DNA from 3 places in the Sulfurovum indicum genome. Region 2 is predicted to be linked to each of the others. Evidence: riboswitches for the same ligand, from Rfam matches in the RefSeq annotation. Region 2 holds a riboswitch; each other region holds the start of a gene.
What was found. A riboswitch is a leader RNA that binds a small molecule or an ion and turns the genes downstream of it on or off. The one in region 2 is predicted to bind cyclic di-GMP.
Positions count from the first base shown of each region.

Region 1: another riboswitch for cyclic di-GMP. It lies ahead of IMZ28_RS03200 (porin family protein); the one in region 2 lies ahead of IMZ28_RS01875 (LamG domain-containing protein).
Region 3: another riboswitch for cyclic di-GMP. It lies ahead of IMZ28_RS02555 (hypothetical protein); the one in region 2 lies ahead of IMZ28_RS01875 (LamG domain-containing protein).

Region 1 is NZ_CP063164.1:618,778-629,441, reverse strand. Features, by position in the region: gene IMZ28_RS03235 (tetratricopeptide repeat protein) at 1-227, opposite strand, end outside; gene IMZ28_RS03230 (OmpA family protein) at 234-731, opposite strand; gene tolB (Tol-Pal system protein TolB) at 753-1,994, opposite strand; gene IMZ28_RS03220 (carbonic anhydrase) at 2,602-3,381, shown strand; gene IMZ28_RS03215 (TIGR01777 family oxidoreductase) at 3,445-4,305, opposite strand; gene IMZ28_RS03210 (hypothetical protein) at 4,616-4,942, opposite strand; gene IMZ28_RS03205 (MopE-related protein) at 5,075-6,271, opposite strand; gene IMZ28_RS03200 (porin family protein) at 6,284-6,895, opposite strand; cyclic di-GMP riboswitch class I at 7,012-7,086, opposite strand; gene IMZ28_RS03195 (TonB C-terminal domain-containing protein) at 7,212-7,988, opposite strand; gene IMZ28_RS03190 (biopolymer transporter ExbD) at 7,985-8,371, opposite strand; gene IMZ28_RS03185 (MotA/TolQ/ExbB proton channel family protein) at 8,375-8,950, opposite strand; gene atpC (ATP synthase F1 subunit epsilon) at 8,952-9,338, opposite strand; gene atpD (F0F1 ATP synthase subunit beta) at 9,459-10,664, opposite strand, start outside.
Region 2 is NZ_CP063164.1:351,501-362,164, forward strand. Features, by position in the region: gene hemN (oxygen-independent coproporphyrinogen III oxidase) at 1-1,354, opposite strand, end outside; gene argF (ornithine carbamoyltransferase) at 1,511-2,431, opposite strand; gene hemB (porphobilinogen synthase) at 3,103-4,074, opposite strand; gene ribA (GTP cyclohydrolase II) at 4,163-4,732, shown strand; cyclic di-GMP riboswitch class I at 4,875-4,973, shown strand; cyclic di-GMP riboswitch class I at 4,986-5,083, shown strand; gene IMZ28_RS01875 (LamG domain-containing protein) at 5,109-7,271, shown strand; gene IMZ28_RS01880 (hypothetical protein) at 7,275-8,054, shown strand; gene IMZ28_RS01885 (twin-arginine translocation signal domain-containing protein) at 8,057-8,263, shown strand; gene IMZ28_RS01890 (hypothetical protein) at 8,289-9,170, shown strand; gene IMZ28_RS01895 (ABC transporter ATP-binding protein) at 9,222-10,664, shown strand, end outside.
Region 3 is NZ_CP063164.1:498,364-509,027, forward strand. Features, by position in the region: gene IMZ28_RS02555 (hypothetical protein) at 1-2,562, opposite strand, end outside; cyclic di-GMP riboswitch class I at 2,652-2,726, opposite strand; gene IMZ28_RS02560 (outer membrane protein assembly factor BamD) at 2,972-3,619, shown strand; gene lon (endopeptidase La) at 3,792-6,212, shown strand; gene IMZ28_RS02570 (response regulator) at 6,351-6,719, opposite strand; gene IMZ28_RS02575 (ATP-binding protein) at 6,725-9,892, opposite strand; gene IMZ28_RS02580 (Hpt domain-containing protein) at 9,907-10,664, opposite strand, start outside.

The DNA.
Region 1 (10,664 bases), 270 kb from region 2:
TCTTCTGCTGAAGATATCCCCTTTCGCTTTGCCATTTTCAATTCAGCCACAGATGCACTCAAGCCTTCAATAAGAGAGGTCAGCCCGTCTATCCGTTCATTCTGTTCCATGACAACACGCTGCAATGCAATAATATTGTTGCGGTTCTGTATCGCAAGATCATCTGCATGTACCAAACCGCTTAACAATACCAGAAGAGCAGGCAGAAGAGATCTTTTTATATGCATCATATTTTACTTCGCCAGACGAAGATCAACTCTTCTGTTCTGTGCATAACACGCATCAGTAGGTTCGCTGCATGCAGGGTTGCTCTCTCCGTAACTGACAAGTACCATCCTCGAAGCCGGAACTCCCTGCATCAAGAGAGAATCTTTGACCGCCTTGGCACGCTTCAGTCCCAATGCATAGTTATATTCATCCGTCCCGAACTCATCACAGTTACCTTCTATCTTTATCTTTCGTCCAGCTTCTTTTTGTGCAACAGAGGCATTCTTCGCAATAGTATTCTCCATACTGGCTGTGATACTGTAAGAATCAAACTCAAAATAGAGGCTCTGGAAACCATCACTGCTGCTGTTTCGTACTGTACTGCCATATCGGCTCTCATCGATACTCACCGTATCGGTATCATAAATATTTCCACTTCCGCCAAGCCCCGGAACAGGTTGTCCACAACCGCTCAAAAGCAGAAGTGCAAGAGTTGCTGCGCCTATAACTGTTTTATTGATCATCTCTTTTCCTTTTTTATGCAATTACCAGTCAATTGCCTGAATCTTTCTTCCGTTTATCGGAAAGAGCAGGCTCTGTTTACTTTGAAGATTGATATATCCCACCGAAGATCCGCTTTCTGTCTGTTTGATGTAGAGTATTACAGAACCATCCGATGAAAAGCGGGGGAATTGGTTACTTCCTGTTGTAGTAAGGGGTCTTGTAACTGTACTGTTCGTTGACGTCAAGTATAGATTGAATGTATTATGCCCGAATGCACTGCTGCTCTCCCGGCTTGTATAGACAATCTTCTCTCCGTAAGCATCACAGGCATTGTTGTTGCGTCCGTGGTAAACTACCTGGGAAACAGCAGAACCTCTAATATCTTTCATAAAGATATTGGCATATCCCAAACGGTTGGAGACAAAGACCATTCGGCCCTCATCATCAACATACTTTCCATTTACATCAATGCCATTGAAATGTGTAATCTTGGTTTTTTCTCCTGTTGCCAGATTGAGTTCGTAAATATCAGGTTGTCCCTGAGGTGCCATAGTAAGCAGGAGTCTTCTTCCATCCATACTGACGTCCGAACAGACCATCATTCCTTCCGATGAGGCTACTTTGGACCTGGCACCATTATAAATATTCAACCGGTAAAGTGTCGGTATCAATCCCCTGTATGAGGTATAGTAAAAGCTTCTCTGGTTCCTGTCTGCCCACTTCGGAAAGAGGTTCAGTCCACCACGAATTATCGTTTTTTCATAAGTGAAAGTATAGTCGGCCAAGACTATTTCGCTGCGTTTTGGAGTCAGATAACGGGAAAAGACAACATATCTGTTGATCCAGTCGATACTTGGATATCTCAATACCTTGTTAATATCAGAGACTGCCTTATGTGCCAAAAAAGGCATTTTTGCTGCAGATGAGATAGCATAACTCTTTTTAAAAAATTCCTTGCCGTCAGATGCTGTGAGGAGTCTTATTGAGAGCTTTGTCCCCTGGGTCTGACTCATCGTATATTTGAGTACATACTCCTGGGATTTTAGTGCAGGGTCAATCACTCCACCGTCAAATACCCCCTTTCGGGGAGTCTCATCAACAAGAAAATGCCCGGAGATCTTAAAATCGGAGAGCAAAATATTGAAAAGCTGCTCATTGGGAAAAGCCGAACCGTCTTCCAGAGCGATACGTGTACGCTGTTCTACATCTTTTTCAATAGTCAATGTGGCATCTACAGCAGACAAGAAATTCAGTGTCACCAATACAAATAGAAGATATCGCAATTATAATCCTTTACACTCACTCATTTAAGAAAATTTTAGATTTTTACTATGCATTGTAACAAGGCGGAGTTGAAACCCCCATTAATAAATATGAAATAACCTGCTCCACCATAAATGAAGATAAAATCTTTCAAATCATATCTTTTAATTGTGGGAGAATTGTAACAAAAGAGTATTAATGAAAATCTTCTTATCAGGTCGTCAAAAACTTTCATCCTTTTATACCGGCTGAGTCAGAAGAATCCAAAATGGATAAAAGACTTCAGGGAGGTCACGCTCCAATCCCGCAGAAAAGTATTGTCATAAATCCAGATCACAATTACTGTTTTGCAGGAGTAAAGAGGTAATACTGATATACTCTTTCAAGTCTCATGTACTGATCTAAACAAAAAGAATACAAAAGAAGTACAGATACACTTTCCGCTGCAAGATATATTTCTTGTGCTATGTTCTATTGAATAAACAGATCAAATATTATGATCTATTTGTCTATTTGTTTTCAATAAAATGAAAAATACCCTCTTTTTGTTCCTTTTTGAGGCCTTTTAACATACCATTTAACCAGACTAATTTAAAATAAAGCTACATTTACACAAAGGAAGAATAGATGAAGAAACACTTAACCTGCTCAGCCATAGCAATCTCGGCATTACTGCTTACAACAACGATTCAGGCAAATGACAAAAAGACCGTCCATCATGAAACGCATACAAAGCACTGGGGGTATATGGGCAATACAGGACCACGCCACTGGAGTGAACTTGATGCAAAATACCATATGTGTTCTGAGGGGAAACAGCAATCCCCTATCAATATCATTCCAACCAAAGATACAGAGCTGAAACCATTGGATATTCACTATAAAGCAGGTTCTACAACTATTGTCAACAATGGACATACTGTACAGATCAATATTGACAAGGGAAGTCTCTTTAACATCGATGGAGTTACATATAAACTTAAACAGTTTCACTTCCATGTACCAAGCGAAAACAATATTAACGGAGATGCATTTCCTTTAGAAGCACACTTTGTACATGCAACAGATGACGGCAAACTGGCAGTTATTGCAGTCATGTTCAATGAAGGAGAGGCTAATCCCGTTTTGGACAAAGTATGGAAAAAACTGCCCACACTGAAAGTAGGGAAAGCTGTAAAATGCGGACTGAGTGCCGATGAGATCAAAGCTTTGATGCCAAAAGACAAAGAGTACTATAAATTCATGGGATCGCTTACAACTCCTCCATGCAGTGAAAATGTCAAGTGGCATGTATTCAAAACCCCTCTTAACGCTTCAAAAGAGCAGATCAATACATTTTTCAGCCTCTTTGGCTTCCCGAACAACAGACCTGTTCAGCCAACAAACGGTAGACTGATAGAAGAGTAGTCTTACACTTTTGTGACAACAACTCTGTTTTTTAATATTGAGTCACTGACTTCTTCAGTGACTCTAATTATTCAATACTTCTCTTAAAGCATCCTCAATCTCTTCAAACTCAAATGAAAATCCCTCCTGTATCAATCTCTCAGGGATCACATTCTGTCCTTCAGTCAAAACTGTCGCTCCTTCGGAAAAAAAGAGCTTCAATACAAATGCAGGCAAAGGGATCAATGTCGGCCGGTGCAGTATCCTTCCCAAAGTTTTCGTGAGGACCTTGTTGGTTACAGGGTTAGGTGATGTAAGATTGTAAACGCCTTCCATGTTCGTATGATCCAATACAAACAGATAGGCTCTGGCAAGATCGTTTATATGCACCCAACTGAAAGCTTCACTGCCGTCTCCTATTGTCCCTGCAATCCCCAATTTAAACGAGGGCAGCATTTTTTCAAGGGCTCCGCCATTTTTACCGAGTACGATACCGAAACGGAATATGACGACTCTTGTCATCTCCTGGGCCTTCATCGCCTCTGCTTCCCAGTCTTTACAGATCGTTGCCAAAAAGTTATTACCATAAGTATAGTTTGACTCACTCATGGGTCCTCCCGTTGCATATATACCCACTGCTGAAGTTGAGAAGAGTATCTTCGGTTTCTGCTTCAGCAATCGTATCGCTTCTACCACTTTTGCAGTCGTTTTTATACGGCTCTCATAGAGTACTTTTTTATAGGCTTCACTCCACCTGTGAATAACAGGAGCACCGGCAAGGTTGATCAGTACGGAAGCCCCTTCTATCATCTTCGCTATCTGAAGAGGTTCATTACGCATTTCCCTGCTGTTTAAAGCCACGATCTCATATCTGTTTTTTTGAAAAACGGTTTTCAGATAACTTCCGACAAAGCCGCTTGCTCCCACAATAGCTATTTTTTGCATAAAGACTCCTCATCGCTGTCCTTTTTTAACACGGACTACACTTTAATACCTTCTTCCACAATAGTATATATTTATGTAATTGATGTGTAAATAGAACAGACAGGATAAAAAGACCGTCTTGCAGCTATGCAAAACGTACCATATTCCGGCAGATCAACACGAAAGACTATACCGATACAGAACTGGAGCTTCACCATCTCACAGCTCTCTATCTCATTTGAAGAAAGTTTTGATAAAGCTCCTGAATTGCAATATCATTTGCGCAACTATCAATTAGGACCAAACCCTGAACGGTCTTAATAAATAATCTTTACTTTAAAAATAATTCCTTGTCAGGTTCCATCTCCTTGATCATATTGTATTTTGAGTAATCACCATCTTTTTTTGCCTGCTGTAACACTTTATTCAGTCTTCTTCTCCACTCATAACGCTCTTTTTGATACTGTTTACGAGCCTCTATCTTCTCTCTTCGTGTTGCAAAAAGTGCTTCTCGTTCAACATGTTCTGCTGCTGACCCTACTAAAGATGAGCCCTTCACTTCTTTTGGATCACTTTGATGTGCTTGAGAGTAACTATCATGGGACCCTTTCGGCGATATGTCACTCTTCGCTTTATTGGTCGGCCAAACAGCATGCATTATATTTTGTGGAATATATCTACCTTTTTTCTCCACCTGAGAAGTTGGCTTCAGCAAACCGTACAGTACTACGCCAACCCCTATAACCAAGATTACTACGACAGCTTTATATTTCAACCTCTACCTTTAAGATTAATAACTGCTATTATAACCATCAACACCGTCACAGTTCATATCTATACCATCGGTATCATTATCATCATTGGCATCAGGATAAATGGAAGCATTTGCATCATTACAGTCTCCATACCAATCCATTGTATAGTAACCATCTCTGTCTCTGTCTTCTCCAATATGTACCAGAGCAGGAGCATACCACCCGATATCAGATCCATTTGACCGTACTTCAATATAATAGGTTTTTTCACTACTACTGTCATTTCTAACTAATTCATATACCCCTGGTGTACCATTATTAATCTCTGTGTGGTTCTCATCATATACATACCACTCATAACTATTCAAGGTGTTTCCACTCATATATCCAGCATATTCAATTACATATGCTGCTGAATATGCAGGAATAGTCACTGTGTAAAAATCTGTATCTGACGTATTATGCAGTGTCCTCATTTGACTGAATATATCATTACGGTGCTGTACTTCCTCATAGGAACCCTGTGTTTCCGGCATTGGCTTTGCACTATTGAAGTCATCATCTTCTTCATAATTATCTGGTGTACCATTTGCAATTGCATCTACACCGGAACAGTCCTGGTCAATACCGTCACCTGCTATCTCAGTTGCAAAGGGATAAATAGTATCATTATTATCATTGCAGTCAAATGGTTCAGAGTATCCGTCATTATCTTCATCTATATGTACACGAACCCCTAACTCATATGAAGTGGCCTCTTCAACACTGTAAGAGCGCACCTTCAAATAAAAAGTTCCTGTATATGTTGCATTAAACTCTATAAAACTATCATAGTCTATATGATCATCATCACTATCCAGTTCATTTCCACTATCATCATACAGATAAAGATATGTATCACCAGTTTCATTCAGGTTTGTTGTAAACAAATCATACACAACTCCTGCCTCCAACTCTACCTTGACCCAGTCATAGTCACCTTGAGGGAAAATACTGCGCCCCTGTAACGGCTCACCGACAGTTATCGTTGATGCAGTTGACATGTTGTTGTCACCTGTTGCTCCTTCAAAGCTATCAGCTTCAGTCGGATAAGCCGGCACATAAGCAGACCCGAATGCATCTCCTGCTCCACTCTCCGAAGTGCTTCCCCCTGTTCCCAAACATCCACTTAAGGCTGTCATTGCCATACCCGATAGTGCGATCAATGCTATCTTTCTATATACTCTTCTCATCTCCAACTCCTTTTAAAACTTATACGAGATACCGATCGTCCATGTATCGGCATTCCAGCTGTCCAATGTACCTACATAGTCAAATCCTGTATCATCATACAAAGAGACATAGTCCATAAACACAGAGATACGTTCTGTTACGCTATAGCTTGTACCCAGTCCCCACTGGAGACCATCCTCATAGGCATCCCCGCCTCTGATATCACTCAGCTGAAGACCTCCGTATCCTAACAATGCATAAAGATTGAAATTGCCTATCGGATATATCGGTTTTAGATACAATCCCCAGCTTGAGAAATCATTATCCAGGGGTATGCCATTATATGTCCCCAGTGTAACGCCTTTATCATAATCCATATTAAAACCAAAACTGTAACGTCCTTCAACAGCTACATACGGGTTAAACTGATAACCTGCCTGGAACAGGAGTGTACTGCTGTCCCAGTTCTCCCTTGAGGTATCGTTATCGACATCAGCCTGTCCAAGGCCTACACCTACATAGAACCCTGTCAAAACCTCTGCCGGTACTTCCACTGCTGGTTCTGAAAGTACAATATTACCTCCTGCATACACAACTCCATTCAGTGCCAGAATCGACACTAAAGACAATACTCCCTTTTTCATTTTCTCTCCTTTTATGTATAGTCAGTTTTACTACCTGATACATACTTGAACACCCCGCATTCCAAAAAGACACTGGAAGCCTTTTAAGCTGCATAACTGTAAAATATGTGTGATTTCTGAGCGGCCTGGCGATCTTGGGAAGACCCATGGCTTTCCGTCCCTGCCTCGCAACAGGTTTGGCTTTATTGCAGAAAATATGACAAAATATATCATATTTTGTTATTTTATACTATAAAACTTAAGAAACGTTTGACTTCTATGATCATCAGAGCCAGAACCAAACAGCAGACTAATAATGGTAAAGCAGGGAAACAACTCAATCTTTTGCAATAAATTCTGCTTCGAACAGATAAGTACGTTTTCCTTTATGAGGACCGAAGCCAAACTCCTGCAGCTGTTTCAGATAGTCACTCAATGCCTCGTTAAAAGCAGGATTGTTCGACTTTCGTTTGATGACAAATTCAAAATAGCCGCTTGGTCTTATTTTAAGATGTACTTTAACCTTCTCACCGGCAAAATCACTTTGTGCCGGCCACCCTTCAAGCATCTCCTGCACCTTTGCAAGATAGGCATCTTCCACACCGCTGTCCATCTCTTTTTGCACCTTCAGTGAATCACTGATATGCATACTCGCACTTGGGCGTTTTTCCCTTATTTCGAACAACTGCTTTTTGGGTTTACTTGAAACTGGCTTGCTGCTAACCTGGATAAGCGGTTTTCTTTTTTCTGTTTTAATATTGGCAAAAAGATCTTTGGGCCTCTTTTTGGGTCTGCTAAGGTTCTGCTCTTTTTTCTTTACAACCTTTTTGACAACCTTCTCTTTGATCACTTTTTTCTGTGTATGCTTTTTTTGTTTTGTGCTCTTTCTTTGCCTCTGAACTGTTTTGGATTTGGTTTGTTTCTTTTGTTTACTGACAACCCTCTTTTTCGGTGATGAAAGCGCTACTTGTATTCGATGCTCGTTTTTTTTGACATAATGCCTCTTCTCCCGTACCTCCCTCTGATTAAAATAAAAAATAAGCAAGCTTACCACTGAGAAGTAGATACCCACCGATGCTACTCCCCAGACTATCCTCAGTATTCTGTGCTTCATAGCGTAATAAGAGAGACCTTTTCAAAACCGGCAGCTTTAACACTTTTAAGCAGATACATCACATCTTTGTACTTCAAGCGCTCATCAGCACGGATATAGACTTCAGTATTCTTGTCGTAATCAACAGACTTGTTGACAAAATCGTCTGCGAACGTTGCGAGAGTGTACTTCTCTTTACCCATATATATCTTCTGGTTTTTATCCATACGTATAGTAAGCGTTTTTGGCTTTGTGACTTTAACAGTTTTGGAACCTTGCGGAAGATCGATCTGTTCCTGGAAAGTGATGGTAGGTGCAGTGATCATCAATATAGCCATCAGTACCAGCATGACATCCACCAGCGGAGTGATATTCAAATCCGGATTGTCATCCCATGAAAACATGGTCTACTCCTCTGTTGTTTGAGAGAGTATCACTTCTGACTGGGAAGCAAGAAGAGAAGAGAGCTCATAGGCTTTACGTTTCAGAATAAGATGAAAACTGTAGGCAAAGATCGCAACTGCAATCCCCGCTGCAGTTGCAATGAGTGCTTCAGAAATAGCTGGCGCAACTACTGTGAGCGAAGCCGAAGACTCTGCTCCAAGTTTGGAGAAAGTTTCCAAAATACCGATAACGGTTCCAAAAAGACCGATAAAGGGAGAGGTTGATGCAATGATAGAAAGCCAGGTCAAGCCTTTGGTTGAGACACGAATGGCATCTGAAGCAGCAGCATTAAGAATGGCTTTATTTGGTTTATTGACACGTGATAGATAAGTAAAAATAAGTGAGTTGTCGGCCACTGATTTTGACTGACCTGTATAGAGTGACTTAAGAGAACGCGCTTCCGAATTGATACGGGCAGAGATAATATAGTAGCGGTCAAGGAATATCCAGAAGGTAGCTATAAAATAGAGTGAAAGCACCAGCAGTACGAAAATGGTGATCGCACTGCTGTTGATGAAATAATCTAGAAGAGAACCCAACTTAAAGAGACTTTCCGATCTGTTCTACTTTACTTACCGCTGCTGCGATAACCGTGTTGGATGACTCAGCCTTTTTGAGAAGTTCTTTTGCCTCATTGAGTGCTTTGGCAAGGTCTGTATCTTCTCCGGAGAGTGCAACAGCACCGTCTACGATACAGGTTGTCTTCTCTTCGTCAACTTTGACATAACCGGAGTTGATGGCAACCGCTACTTCCTTGCCATCAGCTTTTACGATATCGATTACACCGGTATCAAGCAGTGAGACCAAGGTAGCATGTTTAGGAAGTACTCCAAACTCTCCTTCAGACCCCGGAAGTGTTACCTGACGAACATCGTTATCGAATATCACACCGTTTGGTGTGACGATTTCAAGCTTCATTAGTTCCATAGTTTTCCTTTAGTAAACCAAATAGTAAAAGCTCTACTGAAACATAGCTGGCTTCCCAAGCCGACCTCTTAGGTCGACTCGGTTCCAATGTAACTTTATGAGCTTTGCTTTTGAAGCGTCCTATTTAGAATTGATCTTATCGTTTTTCGCAATAGCCTCAGCCATATTTCCTACCATATAGAATGCTGCTTCATTCATATCATCATATTTACCTTCAAGAAGACCTTTGAATCCTTCAATGGTATCTTCCAATGTAACATATACACCTGGTGACCCCGTAAATACTTCTGCAACATGGAACGGCTGAGAAAGGAATTTTTCGATCTTTCTAGCTCTTTCAACCACAAGTTTGTCATCTTCGGAAAGTTCATCCATACCAAGGATTGCAATAATATCCTGAAGATCTTTATACTTCTGAAGTGTCTGCTGGACACCACGTGCAACTTCATAGTGCTCATCACCAATGATCTGAGGATCAAGCATTCTTGAAGTTGAATCCAATGGATCGACCGCAGGGTAAATACCTTTTTCAGCAATAGACCTGTTAAGTACAGTCGTTGCATCCAAGTGGGCAAATACAGATGCCGGTGCAGGATCGGTCAAGTCGTCCGCCGGTACATAAACAGCCTGAACGGAAGTAATAGAACCTTTGGTAGTCGATGTAATACGCTCTTGGAGTGCACCCATCTCACGGCTAAGTGTCGGCTGATAACCAACTGCTGAAGGAATACGTCCAAGAAGTGCAGACATCTCTGAACCAGACTGCGCAAAACGGAAGATGTTATCGATAAACATAAGAACATCAAGTCCCATCTCATCACGGAAGTATTCAGCCATAGTAAGACCTGTAAGAGCGATTCTGTTTCTTGCTCCCGGAGGTTCATTCATCTGACCGTAGCACAGAGCAACTTTGTCAAGAACGTTCGATTCTTTCATTTCGAAGTAAAGGTCGTTACCTTCACGTGTTCTTTCACCAACACCCGCAAATACAGAGTAACCGCTGTGTTTCATTGCAACGTTGTTGATAAGCTCCATGATAATAACTGTTTTACCAACTCCAGCCCCTCCGAAGAGTCCTACTTTACCACCTTTGGCATATGGAGCAAGAAGGTCTACAACCTTGATACCAGTTTCAAAGACTTCGGTTTTTGTACTCTGTTCTTCAAACGGAGGAGGATCTCTGTGGATTGACCAGTGCTCTTTTGCATCACACGGTCCGTTGTCATCGATCGGTTCACCGATCACGTTAAAAATACGTCCAAGTACCTCTTCACCTACAGGAACTTTGATCGGAGCACCAGTTGCTTTTACTTCCTGACCTCTTAC
Region 2 (10,664 bases):
AAAAACTTTTTTTGTTTCCGCCATACTGGTGCATATAGGCATCAAACGGCATAGCGATGTTTCTTATCAGCAATGTTCCTGTTGGGCTTACAGATATTTTTTCGTCTGTAAGAGTTACAAGGTCAGCTTTTACGAACTCCTCCAGAGCATCCAGTGCATCTGCAAAATACTCTTTAAATACGATATTATGCTCCTTCTCTACTCTCCTGATGTCTATGGAGAAGTTTGCCATGAGTTCCATGATGACCGCTTTTCTCAGGTAGTCATCCCCACTCAGCTCTACACCCCGTTCAAAAGGAAGTCTTCCGGCATCAATAGCTGCTTCGTACAGCTTCATATCTTTGGTATTTTGTGCATAGTAACGAGTGCCTTCACCGATACTGGTCAGACCGATACCAATGAGATTTGCTCCGCCTTTTGTTGTGTAACCCTGAAAGTTTCTATGCAGTTCACCTTTTGCTATGGCACCGAAGAGTTCATCTTCAGGTTTGGCAAAGTGATCCATACCTACCATTTTATACCCATTGCTTTCAAAAAAGTCAATAGTATACTGGAATATTTGTAACTTTACATCGGGGGCAGGCAGGGTGGTTTCATCGAATTTACGCATGGTTTTTTTCATCCATGGCACATGTGCGTAGTTGAAGACAGCCAGTCTGTCCGGCTCGAGCGAAAAGGCCTGCTGCAGTGTTGCCCTGAAACTCTCAAAGGTCTGATAGGGAAGGCCGTAAATGAGGTCTACATTGATGGAATTGATACCGTACTTCCGTGCCAGGTCAACGGCTGCTTTGGTCAGCTCATAAGGCTGGATACGGTGTATCTCCTGTTGAACTTTTGGGTTGAAGTCCTGCACTCCGAAGCTGATACGGTTAAATCCGTGTTTCTGAAAAACCTTCATCTGCTCTTCATTGAAAAAACGTGGATCGATCTCTACGCTTATCTCGGCATCTTTGCTCCAGTTGGGGAACTTCCCTTTAATATAAGAGATGATCTCATCCAGCTCGAATGCTTTATAGAAGGTCGGTGTCCCCCCGCCAAAATGAAACTGTATGATCTCCCTTGAAGTATCGAGGTGTTGTGCCAATATATCGATCTCTTTTTTGAGGTACTCGATATAGGTACTGAGTTTTTCCTCTTTGGAGGTAAAAACAACATTACAGCCACAGAAATAGCAGGCTGATCGGCAGAAGGGAAGATGTACATAAAGTGAAAGAGCTTCTTTCCCCTCTTCAAGATATTTAAGATAGTCTTCATACCTGAAGTTGTCACTAAACTCCAAAGCAGTCGGGTAGGACGTGTATCTTGGTCCCGGTTTGGAGTATTTGCTGAATTTTTCTAAATCGATGTTGCTCATTGTTTTCCTTCGGAAAAAGCGTTCAGCATTCAGCATTCAGTGTTCAGAGGTTTTCTCTTTTTCACATTGCTTCATGCTTGTGACGCATTAATATTATTTTTATTTGTTAAAATTCTCAAGGTTCCCTTAACGCTTAGCGCTGAACGCTCGGCTATGTCAGCGATGCTGATCCAGCCATACCATAATCCCTTTTTGGGCATGGAGCCTGTTTTCCGCTTCGGTGAAGATCACCTCTGCATGTTTTTCGAAAGTCTCTTCACTCACTTCATAGCCACGGTAGGCAGGCAGACAGTGTAGAAAAATAGCATCTTCTTTTGCCAGGCTCATCATTGTTTCATCTACCATGTAGCCGGCAAAGGCTTTGAGGCGGATCTCCTTTTCAGCTTCCTGCCCCATGGAGACCCAGGTGTCTGTTGTGACAACATCACACCCTCTGACTGCCTCTTTTGGGTCATTTCCGAAAATAAGTTTTGCACCGCTCTCTTTTGCAAATGCTTCCGCCTGGGCTACGATATCCGGGTCACACTCATATCCTTTGGGTGTAGCTACTCTAAGCTCAAAGCCCATCTTCGCTGCCAGCATCAGCCAGGAGTGTGTCATGTTGTTGCCGTCTCCCACATATGCACAGACAGGATCATCTGCTTTGCCGAATTCGATCATGGTAAGGTAGTCCGTCATCAGCTGTACAGGGTGAAAAGAGTCGGTCAGTCCATTTATTACAGGTACTTTGGAGTAGGCAGCGAACTCTTCAATTTTATTTTGTTCAAAAGTGCGGATCATGACCATGTCAACCATACGGCTGATGACACGTGCAGTGTCTTTCATCGGTTCACCGCGCCCAAGCTGAATATCATTGGCAGAAAGAAAAAGTCCTACACCTCCGAGTTGATAAATACCGGTCTCGAAGCTTACACGGGTGCGTGTAGAACTTTTTTCAAAGATCATTCCCAGTGTCTGTCTCTCCAGATAGGGAACAAACTCTTTGCGTTTGGTCTGTACTTTGATCTTAACGGCAAGATCGATCATCTCCAGCAGCTCTTCTTTCGTAAAGTCTGCCAGCGTTAAAAAATGTCTCATAGGACCATCCTTATTTTAACCATAAAATCAGTTAAAAATTTAAAAGAAATTATTCTACCATAAAATTATTGAGGGTTCTATATTTAAGAGGAAAGGCAAGGTTGATATTTTTATCAAAATATAATCGTGCATGTGTCTGTTGATCATCTGTATACAGGGTATACGGTGATATCTGAGGGTAGCAATATAGTAATGAAACTGGAGCATTTGTTTACTGTGTTACTTGTAATAGTATAGATGAAACATTTAGGAAGCAATCATTTTTTTATCTTTGTTACTCATTTCCGGTCCAAAACATGGTGTTAGAGTAGATTTTTTCACCATTTTGTCTTGACTTCCTGATTTTATACTATCGATTCTTGTGCGGAGTAGGTTTGCATATGAGATAAAAAAGACGACCTTGAATTTAAAAAGATGTGAAGGATCAATCATGAAAGGTTTGAAAACATAAAGTGAAGTTATATTGTGCAGTATAGTTATTTCTATCCACATCGCAGTATATGCCATAGAAACTGTACAAAATCTATAGGAAGTAGAGGCTTGGGCCTTAAACCCGAATTATGCAATAGAAATCACTGTATTTCACACAAATCATTGCACCATAGGCATTTGGTGAACTTCGAGTGATTCTAATGCATATTTTGGCTTAAAGACAGCAGTTTTTTACAGTTTCATTTGCCTAGAAGTATCGCTGCTTCTTTTGCATGGTAGGTAATGATGATATCTGCACCGGCACGTTTAAAGCCAAGCAGGGTTTCCATCATGACTCTGTCATAGTCTATAACACCTGCTTTGGCAGCCATTTTGAGCATAGCGTATTCACCGCTGACGTTATAGACTGCCAAAGGCAAAGCAGTATTTTCTCTAACATCGCGAATAATATCCATATAGGCGAGTGCCGGCTTGACCATCAGGATATCTGCTCCCTCCAGCTCATCCTCAACACTTTCTGCAATAGCTTCTCTCCGGTTGGCCGGGTTCATCTGGTAGCTTCTTCGGTCTCCAAAACTTGGACTTGATTCTGCTACATCCCGGAATGGGCCGTAGTAGGCTGAAGCGAACTTGGTTGAGTAGCTCATGACAGGTAGATTCTCGAATCCCGCACTGTCCAGGCCACCTCTGATCGCCTGGATCATTCCGTCCATCATGCCTGAAGGGGCGATCATGTCAGCACCTGCTTTGGCATGAATAACTGCCTGTTTTGCAAGGTTGTCAAGAGTAATGTCATTGTCAACTGTTTCCAGAACCGGGTCGAGTACACCACAGTGTCCGTGATCGGTGTATTCACAGAAACAGAGGTCGGTTACAACGAACATCTCTGGATGTGCTGCTTTGACTTCTCTTACTGTTTGGGCAATGATGCCGTGTTCACACATCGCATCACTCCCTACACTGTCTTTGACATCCGGGATTCCAAAAAGGATAATAGACATAATGCCGAGTCTTTTAAGTACATCACACTCTTTGACGATCTCATCGATACTCATCTGATATACGCCAGGCATGGAAGCTACTTCTTCCCTGATGCCTTCACCGCTTCTTGCAAAGAGAGGATAGATGAAGTCATTGACGCTTAAATGTGTCTCCTGTAGAAGATCTCTCAATACAGGATTAATTCTTTTTCTTCTAAAACGGGCAAACATACACGACCTTTTGTAATTATTTGTGTTATTTTACACTAATTATTAATTGTTAATTATTAATTATTAATTGTTTCTGTATAATCTCTTCATGAAAAACATAGAGATATCACAAATCGCTGCTTTGCCGACCAAATACGGTACCTTCAGGATCCAGGCTTTTAAAGACGGTTTGGGGAAAGAACATCTTGCACTTTTTACCGAAAGCCTCCCGGATACTCCCATAGTCAGGGTCCATTCCGAGTGTCTGACAGGGGATGCGCTCGGGTCTGTCAAGTGTGACTGCGGAGAACAGCTTCATTTTGCTCTCGAGCTTATAGCCAAAGAGGGAGGTATGCTCATCTACCACCGCCAGGAAGGAAGGAATATCGGTCTGCTCAACAAGGTAAATGCCTATGCGCTTCAGGATAAAGGCTATAATACTGTCGAGGCCAATCATCAGCTGGGCTTTTCTGCCGATGAAAGAACCTATGAGATCGTAGAGTTCATTTTAAACCATTTTGATATTAAAAAGCTCAAGTTGCTAACAAATAATCCAAAAAAGATAGAGAGTCTCGGATCTATAGAGATCGTAGAACGACTTCCTATACAGATTATCCCGAATCCGTATAATAAAGAGTACTTGAAAACCAAAAAAGAGCAACTGGGACATTTACTATAGATTAAAAAAAATAATAGTTATAGTTTATATTTTTATATCATTATAGTTTTTATTTTTTTTTATTTATGATATAATAACCCCTTCTGCAATATATAAGATTTTTTTTATAAAACAGCATGTATAATATTCATTTTATTGTAAGCAAAGAAAAAGCCACACCTGCTGTGAAGCAGGGCCGGAAAGCCATGGGTCTCTGATATTTTCGCCCGAAAGTAGATGATGAGATCGCCAGGTTGCCTCATATCAATCAATTTTACACAACTGCCACACCTGTTGCGAAGCAGGGCCGGAAAGCCATGGGTCTCTGATATTTTCCCCGAAAGTAGATGATGAGATCGCCAGGTTGCCTATAGATCAATTTGACAAAGGTATATCTGTGAATGTGCGAATAATCATTTCAATGGTTTTGTTTATAGGCAACTTTCTATATGCTGCACCTGTTGCCGAGTACCGTATGGACGAGTGTTACTGGAATGGCAGCATCGGTGAAGTCAATGATAGCAGCGGCAACGGCTATAACGGAACTGCCATTGATGCAACAACTCTCTCTTCGGATGCTATGATTAACAGCAGCGGCTATCTGCGCGGGGTGACCAATATGGTTAACCTTGATAAAAATGTAATGGATGGTTTGACTGATTTTACGGTCATGGCATGGGTTAAAGCACCAGTGAGCGGATATGAGACGATTTTATCCGCAGCTGATACGGCAGGAGCACTGCCTTATGCCAATGAAGCTCTGCTCTGGTTTCAGGATGCAACGACTGTTGAAGTCTGGATCAAAGGCGAGAGAAGCAGCGGTATGACAATTCCGGATATCAGCAGTGGATGGCACCAGATCGTCTGGACACGTTCGGGTCGGGACAACTGTGTGTATATAGATCCGGACTCAGCTGCCGCGGTACCGGTTTGTACGACACTCCCAGATACGGCAAGCGGAGCATTGACTGTTGCCCAGAATGGTTTGAAACTGGGTGTCGACCAGGACAGTATTAATGGCGGTTTTGGTCAATATCTTGATGGTTTGCTGGATGAGATAAAGATTTTCAATACAGTTCTGAGTGTAGCGGAGATGGCAGATATCTACAACAATGAACTCAGCGGCAAAAACTATGACGGTACGGTACGGGAAGCGGCAATCTGCAAGAAATATCCTGTACTTGATTACCGGATGGACGAATGTTACTGGTTTGACAATGCAGGCGGTATTACCGAAGATGTGAAAGATTCCGGACTCTATAAGTATAACGCAACGTCCTATAGCAATGCCCAAACTGATCAAACGAACAGCAAAGTCGGTTTTTCTGGAAGTTTTGATGGTGCTTCTTCTTATTTGGAAGTAAATAACAGTCCGTTATTGAACTTTCAAGATAAAATGGCTATATCTTTATGGGTGTATCCGAAAAATGATACAGATACGCATCAAATATATATAGAAAAGTATTATAGCAGCAATACACGGTCAGAGGGTTGGATGGTGTGGAATTATGATGATGGAGGTACTGGTGAATATATTGCCTTTTCTCTTAATATAGATGGTGCTTTTTACAATGCATATATTGCGAAGCCTGCATCGTGGGAAAGGAGTTGGCACTATATTGCTGCAACATACAGCAATGGAGTAATGGCACTTTATATTGACAGTGACACTCCTGTGGCTACGAAGAGTATTGCAGGAGAGATAGTGAACTCGACAGAGCCGTTGAGATTAGGTCAGCTATATAATAATTATTGGTTTGACGGGTTATTGGATGAGGTTAAAATATACAGTACAGACTTAAACGATAGTGATATTGCCAATATCAGACTAAACGAAGGTAATGGGAAAAACTATGATAGCAGTTTAAGAGAAGATATCGTTTGTGGTGCTACTATCAGTGCCCATACGTGGGAGCTAGTTGGAATACCTGCAGAGCTTCGGACGAGTACGGAAACTGTAAGCAGTGTGTTTGGGGATGATATGCTCGGAACATACGGGGTTGACTGGATTGTGTATCGCCGGGATTACAGTGAGAGCAACAATAGCAGCTGGGATACACAGTTGAGTGAAACAGATATTGTTGAGTTTGGTAAAGGTTATTGGCTGGGCAGCAGAAACAGTGAAAGCTGGAGTGTAAATGACCTGGTAAGCGTTGATTATAATGCCAGCAATGGCGCTTGTACGGCAAACCGCTGTGTAGAGGTAGATCTTAAAAGTGTTTCACTGGATGTAGAAAGCGGGGATGATCTGCTTGGAACGGGTGCCCACCGTTACAATATGACAGGCTTTGTGGGGAAAACCGCAGTAGATTGGGCAGATTGCCGGTTTGTTATTGACGGAGTTGCATACACACCGTCTGCAGCATATGAAGCAGGGTATGTGGAAAAACAGATATGGCAGTACAATCCTGGAGACGGCAGTGCAGATGCAAACGGACATACAGCATGTGATGACGTTACTCCGGGCGGATGTAAGCTTGAACCATATAAAGGTTTCTGGATCAAACTGCACGCTTCTACCAAAAATAAAACAGTAAAACTGTTGATCCCACAGGAGTAACAGATGAAAAAAAATATATGGATTTCGATCATTCTGGTATTGGGATTGGCAGGGTGTAATACCGATACACAATCTGTAAATGAAGTGAAGAGTATAAGTCTTGATACTGTAGCGGCAGAGACAAAACCGTCAAACTGGTATATTCGGCTGGTGGCAGAAGATCCTGTCAGAAAAATGAGGACAGGCAGTACACAGCTGGGAGAGCTTGATACAGATGACAATATCTCCAAGCATACACTGCAGTCACTCAGCCCGTTTGGCGGTACTTATCTTGATATTGTGTTTGTTGACCCTGCCGGTGTAGCTCCGGGCGAGTATAAAACCAGTTTTCACCATTATCAGGAAAACACGGAAGAGAGTTGGAGATTTACTGTAAAGACTGATGACAGCAATGCCAGGATCACTTTGACATGGTATGGGTTATATATACTGGACCCTTATATAGATAACGAAAAGCGTACACGTTATCATGAACATAGATCTATGAACAATCCTCTGCTTAAGCATATGAAACTGGTAGATACTGTAAGCGGAAAAGAGATGCCTGTTATACTGAACGGCAAAGCACAGGTATATACGTTTACGATGGACGGAATGAATGAAAGAACCTTTCAGTGGATAGTGCAGACAGAAGAGGTTAATGTGACTGATATGGGCGGGAGCTACATATTTCTAGATGGCAAAAATGTACAGAAGGATACTCTTCAAGAGCAAAAGAGTGTGACAGAAAGCAAAAAAGAAAGGTTTGATTTAAGCAGACCTCCGATGAGCAGTGGAGGATAACAGTGCGAGAGAAAAAAAAGCTGCAGAAACCGATAGTATCTGAAAAAGTAAAAAACAAGAGAAGAGACAGTAGACGCTCTTTTTTAAAAAAAGCAGCCTATGCTGCACCTGCTCTAGTCACCTTGGGACAACTGGCCAGGCCGTCCGGTGCATATGCTGATGGTTCTACAGGTCCGTCAGGCCCGCCTACTGACGGTTGGACTGTTTGAAAACAGTAGTATTATACAGTGAACAATGACTGCATTTAACCGACATATTGTTTTCCCGGACCGAAAGAGTTTTCAGAACCATGTCTCCCATAACAGGCTTGAAACAATTCATATTATAGAAAAAAAGATCTACCCCCTTTCACAAAATTTCTTGCTGAAAAGTGACTGGTATTGTATGTCCGGTCGGGAAATAAGATATTATAGCAGCAGACCTTTTGGAGAGGCAGACAGAATGCTTTCATGGGCTTTGGAGATCAAAGATACGATGATACTGGTATGGGATGCAAAGCAGAGAAATATCCTGTATGTCAGAAAACAAGCCTATACTTTTCAAAGATTGCAGTTTTGGGTACTTCATACCTTTATACCTCTTATACTTGAACTTGAACGAAGCTATCATCTTCTTCATGCAGGGGCAGTTGAAATAGCGGGCAAAGCAGTACTGTTTTCAGCTTTTTCCTATGGTGGGAAATCGACACTGACTGACTTTTTCATGCAAAACGGCCATGCTATGCTCACAGATGACTCTATAGCTATAGAGAAACGAAGAGATGGCTATTATGCGACTTCTTCATACCCTTTTCACCGACCTTTCAGAAAAGTAGAGACACTTGGTTATTTTGTTGAAAACTTTGTTACTGATCCCAAACCCGTTGATGCAGTCTATCTTCTTGAAAAAAGTGCACCCGATGCCTCTGTAGGGGTAACAGAGATCAAGGGCATAGAGAAGTTCAAGGCCCTGCATTTCAGCAGCTTTATTGATTTTTCTTTTATGAAACAGGAGCGTTTTTGTTTTTTTACAGAGATGACAAAGCGTGTAGGAGTATATAAAATTACTGTTCCATGGGATACTGCAAGGTTACCGGAAGTGTATGAAACGGTCATGGTGCACAGTAGTCAAATATGAAGTATCAAGGTCTTTTATCTTTATGCAATATAATAAAGAGACCAGACTAATATGACAAGGCACTATACATTTAAAGTACTGTATGAGCAGATTAACTCCCAGAAAAAAGATTTTTGGCGTACCAATATTTTTGGAACATTGGCAACATTGCTGCTGCTGCCCATTCCAATGCTCATTCCTCTGCTTGTTGATGAAGTACTGCTTGAACACTCCGGAAAGATGACAGAGGTGATCTCGAGAGTCTATGGAGAGAGTGAAGTATGGGTTTATGTTCTCATTATTCTAAGTACAGTGCTGACTTTGCGGATCATTGCATTTTTTTTCAATAATAAAAAAATATTTTATGCTACAAAAATTACCCAAAAGATAAGCTATCTGCTCCGTCACCGGATTTTACATCATCTTGAACGTGTTTCGATTTCTGAGTATGAAACACTCAAATCTGGTGGTATTGCTTCCAAAACAGTACAGGATGTTGAGAGTATCAGCCGTTTTGCCGGACAAGTGGTGATGATTGCGTTGAGTGCGCTACTTATGTTGGCAGGTATTGCTGCTGTGATGTTCTGGATGAACTGGGCACTTGCACTGCTGGTATTTATACTCAACCCACTGTTTTTTGGATTTTCAAAGATTCTGGGACGTAAAACCGGAGAGTTGCTGCGTCGTCAACATGAAGCCTATGAACTTTACAATGAACTGCTTAATGAGACACTGGAACTTTTTATTCAGGTACGTGCGAGTAATCAGGAGAGGAGTTTTTTCGGTATACTTCAAAAGCGGGCAAAAGAGATAGAAAAAACTTCGCTTGATTACGGGTATAAAGCGTCTGTGGCACACAGCTCCTCCACTCTGCTGATCAATACGGCGATTGATATTTTCAGAGTACTTGGTGTTACTGCTGTAGCCTATTCGGATCTGACGATCGGGATGATGATAGCTTTTCTTTTTTATCTTTCAACACTGGTGCAGCCGGTTCAGCAGCTGGTGGGTCTGGTCATCGCCTATCAGAGTACAAAGCCGGCATTCGAGCGTATCAATACACTGCTTTCATTTTCTCAGGAGCCACATTATCCACATGAATCTGATCCGTTTGATAACAAAAAAACGACTTCAGTTTCATTAAATAATGTCAGCTTTGCTTATAGAAACGGCAGAAGAGTGCTGCATAATATTACTCTAAAGGCCAATGCGGGAGAAAAGATCGCTCTTATCGGTTCAAGCGGTAGCGGTAAAACAACTGTTGCCCAGCTTTTGGTTGGTTTTTACCCTGTGCATTCTGGAGAAATACTCTATGGCAATACCCCGATAGAGAAGATAGGTCTTCCGGTTGTACGTAAGAATGTGGCTTTAATGCTGCAGTATGCGCTTTTTTTCAATGATACTATTCGAATGAACCTTGCTCTTTCAGAGGTAAAGAGCGATAGAGAAATTTATGAGGCATTGGGAGCAGCACAGCTTGAAGCCTTTGTCAGGGGGTTGGATGAGGGACTCGAT
Region 3 (10,664 bases), 150 kb from region 2:
TCTGATAAATCTTTGGGAATCATTGGTATCGTCAAGATCAATACGGGCAAATTCGCTTCCGTTGATTTCCGAGACGGTGACAGTCAGGATACCCGTTTCCGAGAATTGGAGTGTGGCATTGACCTCGCCATCTGCAAAGTTTTCTCCACTCATACTGAAGGAACCGGCACTTGGGCAATAGGCAACCTTGCTGCGGTCTATATTGCTCGTACCATAGACATCAAAGTTCATCTGTTGGGTTTCCGCATCGGTAGGGACATAAAAAGATGAGCTTACCTGCAGGCTGCTGAGACTCTCATTGTAATCTGCAACTCCCTGTACATCATTGACAGTCCCGCTTGTTACGTTGAAGTTGTTCTCATCCACTGCTTTGATCGTAAGGTTGAACTCTTCACCTGCTCTTTTGTATTCATTTTTTCCAAAGACTCTGAAGGCATAGGGTCTTATGGCAAACGCATCACTGCTGAAAAACTCTCTTAGACATGGGTCGTTGGAAGTGTTTTTGTCATTTGGTATACATGCAGTATTGTCACACTCGTCATATGGGTAGAGTGTATAGTCAGTACCGCTGTAGTCTGCACATACTTTAAAAACGACTTTAACATTTTTATGCGCATTGGATATATTGAAGCTCTGTTCTGTTGTTACAGATGATGAGGCATTGAAGTCGTACAAAGAAGAGATGTAGCGATTTGTATTGATGTCATAAAGAGCAAACTTGATATCTATATTGTTTTTTGTTTCTGTCGCGTTGTTGCTTTCATTGATACTGGCTATGGTAAGATTGAAAGCCTGTGCAGCAATTTTGGTTGAAATATTTCTGTCGTTTATGTCTCTAAACGTATCCCAGGCATCAAAAGGGCCTGTGGTATAGGTAGGCTCACTTGTTTCCAATGTAACGGTACATGGATCAAGCTGTACGTTGTAGTATCGTCCGGCATCGTCAACATACTGTCCGAAATAGATTAGTTGGCTGAAATCTCCAATACTCATTCCGAAGTTAATCTTTTTATGCATTTGATAATACTGCTCATCCGGTTCATAGGTAGGGTAGTCGTCTCCTGCATTATAGGTGATATAGCCATTTTGCAACCCTATACTGAAGTCCATAGGCAAGTCAAGATAGAGTTCACTGTTATAGCCTGCACTGGTATCGGGGACTACATTGCCATCCTGATCAAGAACTTCGTAATTACTTCCCCAGCTAAATGAGGCAAGAGAACTTTGTGTTTCTATGATTTTAACATCATCGAGTTCTGTTGATGAAGTATTACGCACAGGTACATACATATCGCATGGAGTAAAGGGAGTACAGAAGTTTAAGGCAAAGAAGTCTATCCCGTTTGATCCGCGAGGCGGATCGTAACAGAGTTTACACTCGCCAAATCCGATGCTGTCTGCGGCATCATTATAGATGAAGTTAATATTCTCACCCTGAATATCAATAGCTCCTTCAACAACCAAACTGCCAAAGAAGTCAGCGGCATTTGCACTGTTTTGTATTACAGCATCTCCCTCTACATAAAGAAAAGTTCCGATCCAGCTGTTCCCGCCGCCGTTACTTCCAAAGGTAGCATCTCCTCCTACATAAATAAAGAGTGAATCTTCAGGGTTTTCTGCATTGGCATGGTTGCCGTCATAAATAAGGTCACCTTCTATGAAGATACGTACGTCTCCTTCCACTTCAATGTCAATCTGGTTTCCCTGCATATCCCATGATTTGAAATAGTAGTCCCCTTCGCTAAATACCATTTTCTGATTGTTTCCGTCATTGACAATATCACCCAAAAGCATCACTTTTCTGTCGTTGTCTTTATATGTAGATTGAGGATCAAAAGTAATCGTCTGCCCATCACCAGCGTTACTGTTGTTTGTAAATGTATAACTGCCGTATTCCAGTTCGGTAAATGTAATGTCATCATCAGTTTCAGTAGTTGTATCTACTGTAGTAGAGATAAAGTCGTGCTCATAACGGTTTGTGGGTTCTGGAACAATGGTACAGGTATTGTCGTTACTGCAGTGTTCACCTGTACATTCACAAAGAGTATTTCCCATATCTTCATAGCAGGTAACAGATGGAGCAGTTGCGCTCCCGACCACTTTTTCTTCAAAATTGTAGTCTTTAACTGAAACCTCACAGGCATTGTAGACATCATTTTGAACCATATCTATACCTGTATAGGAGACCAGTACACTTCCAAAAACACCACAGGTATATTCGTTTTGGTACTCAGGAGCATCAGAATCATCATCATGCTCATCATCATGCTCGTCATCATCATGCTCGTCATCGTCATGCTCGTCATCATCATGCTCGTCATCGTCATGCTCTTCATCGTCATGCTCTTCATCGTCATGCTCATCATCGTCATGCTCATCTTGAGAGGTGACGGTTGCCGTTGGCTCTTCTCCTGTTACAGAAGTTTGACCCACAGGCGATCCCCAGCTGTTGTTTGAAATGATGAACAACCCTGCCAAGAGAAAAAGAAGGTCTTTTCTGTTTTTAAGAAATGACAATGGAAAGAGCAGCAGGTTGAAAAATTGTTTTATTAGATCTCCCATGATAACACCTTTATTAACCCAATCTATTATTTGGGTAAGACTTTATCAGTACATACAATGATGAGCCAAACATTAGCTATATGTCTATGGTTGGTAACCCGGCTGTCTGTGTCAGATCCGTGGCTTTCCGTCCCCGCTTCACAACGGGTTTGGCTTTCCATCATAGGAGTACTTCATACTCATAGGATAGCACAGGTTTTATAAAATGAATATAAAATAACTATTATTAATAGTTCAGGTTTTCAAAAATGTAAGAAGTAAGAAATGGGATCTTTTGCTGATATTGGAAACAATTTGTCAAACAAATGACAAATTTTGTTATGTTGGCATCTCTGAAGGTATTACTAATACACTTTTTACATAGTTTGGGATATGATATAATCAATTATTACAAAAAATGAGGTAAGGTATGCAGTTAAAAAAGAGTCTTTTGTTAGGACTGGCGATGGTCTTTGTATTGATGGGGTGCGGGAGTGATGAAGAGGTAACCGAGTTCAATAAGCCGGCACTCTACTGGTATAAGCGTATTGCAGACAGTATCAGCAGTCAGAATATGGACAAAGCTGACGAATACTATATCTCGCTTAAGAGTGAGCATATGCGTTCACCGCTGATGCCGACAGCCATCATGATGCTTGCGCATGCACATATGCAGAATGAAGAGTATCTGTTGGCTAACTACTATTTTGATGAGTATAACAAGCGGTATGCCGATGAGGAGAGACGTGAATATATGGAATTTATGAAACTCAAGGCTTCATTTCTCGGTGTGAAAGATGTTTATAAAGACCAAAAACTGATCATGGATAGTATCAATACTGCAAAAAGATATCTGCTGCGATATCCGGGATCGGAATACAGACCGCTTGTTAACTCTCTGTTGGTAAGATTGCATATGGCACAGTATCTGCTGAATGAGAACATTGCAGCACTTTATGATCGTACAGACAAGCCTAAGGCTGCGAAAATCTACCGTGACAAGAATAAGAATTCCGTGGTCGAGATGGCCGACATCACCCCGCCTGAAAAAGGGATCATCGGGAAAATTTTCGATTAAAAGCGGAGATGCTTTTAACCAAAATGAATAAGTAACAATGTTGGAATACGGTACAGTGGCCTTGCTTTTATTTAATTTTTCTTAACCTATCTCTGCTATACTCTCTTCAGAATTAATAAAAGCACTTCGCAGAAGTGCAAACCGTTATTATTAACAGTCCAAAGGATTTACCATGCAACTCAGTGATTATGACGCATTTCCAAGCCAACTGCCTATTGTTGTAGAGGATGAACTTTTCCTCTATCCGTTTATGATCAGTCCGATCTTTCTGACCAATCAGAAAGATATCGATGCAGCTACCGATGCGATGGAGAACAACTCTTTGCTTTTTGTAACCTCTTCTGTAGCCGGGAAAGAGGGAAGCCGTGATTTCGATGCGATGTACAAGGTTGGAGTGATCGGTTCTATTATGCGAAAAGTACATATTCCTGACGGAAGAGTAAAAATACTCTTCCAGGGATTGGCACGCGGTGAGATTATCGAACCGTTACCGGGGGAGATCAATAAAGCAGTTATTGATGTAGTGAAACTGGAACCATATGATCAGCTCAGGACGGATGCTTTGATGGATGTACTGCGAGACAAGATCAAAAAGCTTTCAACGTTAAGTTCCCATGTCCCTGCCGATCTTGTTCGTACGATTGAAGAGAATGATGAGCCGCAGCGTATTGCCGATCTTGTCTCTTCGATGTTGAAACTTGATAAAGAAGTTGCTTATGCACTCTATATCGAGCCAAATATCGAGAAGCGTCTTTTGGGGCTTATAGATGTGATCACTTCTGAGATTGAATCTGCTAAAGTACAGCGGGAGATACGAAGTAAGGTACACAGCAAGATTGAGCAGACCAACAAAGAGTATTTTCTAAAAGAACAGCTCAAAGAGATACAGCATGAACTGGGCATGGATACGCAGCGTGAAGAAGAGATCGCCAACTTTAGGGAGAAGATAGAGCAGCTTAAACCGGAAATGAGCGAGGATGCCTATAAAGAGATCAGTAAACAGCTTGACCGCTTTGCCCGTATGCACCCTGATTCTGCCGATGCGAATCTGCTTCAGAGTTATCTGGAGTGGGTATTGGAGCTGCCGTTTGGACAATTGAGTAAAAAGAACCTCTCTGTAGAAGATGTTTCCAGAGAACTGGACAAAGATCACTACTCTTTGGAGAAACCCAAAGAGCGTATAGTGGAATTCTTTTCGGTACGTGAATTGGCAATGTTGCGTGGTATCAAGCCCAAAGAGACCGGTGGAGCGATCTTATGTTTTGCAGGACCTCCCGGTGTGGGAAAAACTTCTTTGGCAAACTCTATTGCACATGCTCTTGCCAGACCCTTGGTGCGTATTGCACTGGGTGGACTGGAAGATGTGAATGAACTACGCGGACACAGACGTACCTATGTGGGTGCAATGCCGGGCCGTTTGGTACAGGGGCTTATAGAGGCCAAGAGTATGGATCCGGTCATTGTACTTGATGAGATCGATAAAGTAGGACGCAGCATGAGAGGGGATCCGACAGCGGCACTGCTTGAGATACTTGATCCTGAACAGAACAGCAAATACAGAGACTACTATCTGAACTTCAACATAGATCTCAGTAAAGCGATCTTCATTGCAACGGCCAATGATGTCGGACGTATTCCTGCACCGTTGCGTGACCGTATGGAGTTCATCGGATTGAACTCCTATACACCAAAAGAGAAGTTTGAAATTGCCAAACGTTATCTGATCCCGCAGGAGTTGAAAAAACATGCCCTCAAAGCCAGAGAGTTCCATATCTCCGATAAAGCACTGCGTATACTTATCGATGAGTATACCAGAGAGGCTGGAGTCCGTAATCTCAGACGTCGTATTGCAGGTTTGATGCGGAAAGCTGCACGTATGCTGTTGGAAGACAAAACAAGAGAACTGGTACAGGTCACAAGAAAGAATTTGGATAAATTTGTTGATAAAAAAGTCTTTGAGATCTCGCTCATCGATAAAAAACCGCAGATTGGTGTGGTTTCAGGACTTGCATGGACAGCAGTAGGCGGTGATGTTCTTACCATAGAAGCGATCAAGATCAAAGGAAAAGGCGGACTGCAGCTGACCGGCAGTCTGGGAGATGTTATGAAGGAATCTGTACGTATTGCACATTCTGTTGTAAAAATACTTATTGATGAGAGAAAACTTAAGATCCCCTCTTCTGCTATCCCCCATACACTCAAAGAGCATGAAGAAAATATTCAGGTAGATGCGAGCGAGGTCTATAAGCGGTATGACCTGCATATTCATGTTCCTGAAGGTGCAACGCCAAAAGACGGCCCGAGTGCCGGTATTACCATGGTAACAGCGATTGCTTCTATTTTGAGTAACCAGAAAGTAGACAATCGTGTGGCGATGACAGGAGAGGTTACACTGACAGGGAAAGTCTTACCGATCGGAGGCTTGAAAGAAAAGCTTATTGCTGCGTACAAGGCCGGGGTAAAAAAAGCATTGATCCCTGTGAAGAATTATGAGAGAGATCTCGATGATATTCCAGAAGAGGTAAAAGAGAACATCAAGATCATTGGGGTGTCGAATGTACAGGAAGTGCTTCGTGAAGCTTTGATTAAATAAAGGTCAAGCAGAAAGGGTTAAGGTTCAAGGAAGATTAAATATGAGATCTTTCTTAACTCTTAACTCTTAACTCTTAACTCTTAACTCTTAACTCTTAACTCTTAACTCTTAACTCTTAACTCTTAACTCTTAACTCTCTTAGTCTGACCACTGGTCTATTTTGACAAAGAGAGCCTCCTCCTTGACAGGCTTTCTAATAAAGTCATTTGCCCCATTGTCGAAGACCTCTGTTTTGCGAGTATCATCTGTCGAGAGAACTATGACAGGAATATGAGCGTTAGCCATATCTGCTCTGAATATCTTTAAGAACTCTATACCGTCAACGATAGGCATCATGATGTCCAATAGTATAATATCGATACCCTGTTCCTGTTTCATCTTGTTCAAAGCATCCGAGCCGTTTTCTGCTTCAATGATCTCAGTGACTTTTGTATTCTTTTTAAGCAGTGTCTTTAATAACATTCTGTTGATCATATCATCATCAACAACTAATACTTTTAGTCCCATATTTATTATCCTCTATGTGATTTTATAATAGTTTCAATTTCATTTTTTTCGTTACTCTCTGTAACGATAGTTATATCTTTATTATGAGCTTTTAGATTCTCTGTAATAAGCTCTGCATCGCTAAAGAGTATGTCGTAGTCGCCGGTTGCCAGCTTGGCCTCCAGCTCATCCATATCTTCAACAATTTCGTAATCATACCCTAAGTTTTCAATAACTTTGGTAAGAATTCTTCTTTCCAGAAGGAATTTTTTGGCAATAAGTATCTTTTTGTTTTTGTTTGAATCATTGAGTATAAGTTCATCCAGAGAAACCTCTTCTACACTGATCGGCTCATCTTCAGTTATTATCGGAATCTCTTCAATTTCAGGTTCAGGAGTAGAGATGCTTTCATCGGCTGATCTGTCCGCTGCCTCAGTGCTGTTTTTTGCTTTGTCTGAAAGAAATTTGTTTAATACATAAAGCAGTTCAGTGGTTTCGATCGGTTTGGTGATATACTCGTCCATTCCTTCAGCAAGGAAACGTTCTCTGTCACCTTTAAGGGCATTGGCGGTCAGGGCAACAATAGGTATGTGTGGAACTTCTTCATCTTCTTCATAGTCAAGTATCTCATGGGTTGCTTCTATACCGTCCATTACCGGCATCTGTATATCCATAAAGAGCAGGTCATAGTTGTTGTTTCTTCGTTTTTCAAATGCTTCAAGTCCATTATTTGCAATATCAACGGTAATACCATGATCTTCAAGGACACGCTTGATCAGCTTCTGGTTAATGATGTTGTCTTCGGTCACCAGGACTTTTGCATCAAACTGTGTTGCCTGTGATTGAAGCGCTTTTTCTACCAGCTCAGGTGTGGTCGCAGCTGTTCTGGTAAGAACTGCTTTAAGCTTTGTTAATGTAACCGGTTTAAAGATAACATTATCCTGGCTTACACCCATCTCCTCAATTTTATTTCGGCTGGTGACATTGGCAATGATGATCAGTTTCGACTTGTCGACGTTGGCTACAGCATCAATGATATTCTGTTTTGTCTTGTCGATATCGAGCCAGAATGTTTTACAGATACCCAGATCACTCAGTTCTTTGAGTTCACCTACTGACTCAAAGTGTTTGACTTCCGGACCGAAATATTCGAAGTAGGAGGCAAGGTAGTTGTCAAGTACGGTCGGAATATCTTCCTGATATTTACAGATGGTCATGTCCGTAAAGGCCTGATTGTAGTTGGTACCTGTTGATGAAACTTCTTCAAGCGGGATAGAGAAGTAGAATGTTGTACCGTGGTCTTTTGCACTTTCAAGCTCAAGTTTTCCACCCATCAGTTCAACAAATTGGCTTGATATGGTAAGACCCAGGCCGGTACCGCCGTACTTTCTGGTAACTGAAACATCTGCCTGGGAGAAGGCATCAAAGATACGCTCCTGCTGATCTTTGGTCATACCGATACCATTGTCCTGAATTGAAAACTTGATCCTTGGATTTGTTGTTCCCTCATCCTCTTTTACTTTTTCTATTTTAAGATTAATCGTTCCACCGTAACTGGTGAACTTGATCGCATTGCTCAGAAGGTTAATAATGATCTCTTTGATCTTGGTTGGGTCCCCTTTTAGTTTGGGGCTGATAGTAGGATCCATATAGAAATTGAGATCAATATTCTTTTCTGCAGCACCTACTGCATAGGTCTCAACGGCACTTTCAAACTCTTCAGCAGCGTCAAATACAATGTTCTCTATTTCGATTTTGTTGCTTTCGATCTTGGAGAGGTCCAGAATATTGTTGATAATACTCAGCAGGTTTTCGGAACTTTTATCAATAATATTAAGGAATTCTCTCTGTTCCGCATCCAGGTCTGTACTTCGAAGGATTTCAGTAAATCCGACGATACCGTTAAGTGGAGTACGGATCTCATGGGACATGTTTGCAAGGAAAAGAGATTTGGCTTCATTCGCCTGAAGTGCAATCTGTTTGTCCTCCTTAGCTGTCTCCACCAGTGTTTCAAGGAACTTGTAGGCCTCTTTTGTCCCTTCATGGGTATCGAGTTCGATATTTTCAATATGCGCAGTATCTGCGGAGAGGTACTGGTCACTCTCTTTCATGTCCGCAACAGCTTTATTCAGTACATCTTCAAGTTCCTGAATGTTTCTTGTGATGTCGCGTGCTGTAGAGTATCCGAGATAAGCAAGGATTAAACTCAGAAGAAGGATCGCTGAGGCAATTGCAAGCAGGGAAAGCTGTTTCTGGAGGTACGTGTCAGCTTTATGCCATAGCGCATTTGAGACAATGAGCTCTGCTTTGCTGAAAAGAGATATTTTTTGTGTCTGGAGTGCAAACCAGTCAATAGCTTCTTCTGCATAGTCACCGTTGTCAACGTCTGTTTGGATCGCAGAAGAAGTTTCTGCCAGCTCTTGAAGAAGTTCTCTGGATTTTTTGTTGTTTAGTACTTTTTCCAGTTCGGCGCGCAGTTGAGGATTTGTTACCTGCTTAATATCAAAGATGTTCGCCTTGGTTTTGAACTCATCCCAAAGTGCGATCTCATCAAATGCCATAGAGGCTTTTTTTGTCATATAGTAGGAAACAAAGCCTCTTTCAAGACCGGCATTCTCTTTGACAGTATAGAGCTGTGAGAGTGTTGAGACAAGAGAGGCAATCTCTGTGTCGAGTGCAAAATTGTTGAGCTGAAGGAGGTTTTGCATGATAGGTGTTGAGAGGGTTTTTGTATAGCCGTCAAAGAAAACCTTTTTAAAGTCGCTGTTTGGAGTATCGGCGATTTTTCTAATTTTGGAAAGCTTGCTGATATTATTTAACAGAAGTTGGTACTGTTGTTTGTTCAGATCGGTATTTTCCCCAAGCAGGTTGGGTAAAAAAGGAATAAGATTGCCTTTATCTGTTACGATCTTTGCACGCAGCTGTCTCATTGCATTGTCAGTAGATATACGCTGTTTTTCAACAAGGTCCTTGTATGTTATGCGGTCGCTGCCCATATATAGTGCAGTCAGTCCACGCTCTTTCCCTACCTCTGCAAGTGACTTGCTCAAATAGGCATTGTTGCTCAGTGCTGTCTTAAGCGCCTGGGCTTTCTCATAATTTATATATGAAGTTACGAAGAAGTAACTTGCCAGCAAGAGAAGAAGCAGAATTGGTACAAGTGCAATCAGTTTCAGTCTGTTACGTATGGTCATTGTCTATTTCCTTTTTATTTGTTTGAGATAATTTTGATCTGGTTTTCCAAAGAGAGAAAATGTGCCCAGTAGTTTTTAATTAACTCCGGAACTCTTTCGATGTCCTCATTGAATTGGATCTCATAGAGTGTTTCCGAAAGCGGATTGATGCGAAGGTTGCTGGAGGTTCCTTTAAGCAAGTGTCCGATCTTCTGAATTGTTTCCAAGTCCCCTTTTTCATAGGCTGCAAGCATTTTTTTTGTCTCTTCACGTGCCTGTACAATGAAATCGTTTACGAATTCTTCAATTAATTCAACAGGAAGACTCAGGTCTTTTGCTGCTTCTTCCAGCTGGAAGTCAAAGTAGATAGGCTTGACATCACTAAGGTCAATAGGTTCTCTTTCCCCCTCTGCTGCCCGTTCTTCTGTATCGTCTGAAGAAGCTTTTTCTTCTTTGAAATGGGAAGTGGTCAACCTCCCCAAGGTTGCAAAGAAGGATTCGATTTTAGTGTTCACCTCCGTGAGTGATGCCTGTTTGATCTGCTCAATGATATCACCCACAAACGGTAGATGAAGGACATTTGAGAGATGCGAAAGTGTATTGAGCGCCTCCTCTTTCTCCTTTTCATTCTGGCTTTGAAGTGCTTTTTCCAGGGTTAGAGCAGTATCGATGTACTCATTGAGAAAGAGGTTGTAGTCATCCGGTGAGATACCGATCTTCTCGCTAATACGTTCGATATCAATATAGATAGGCGCATTCTGGTCTGCAGGTATTTCCGCTGCGGTATTCTCTT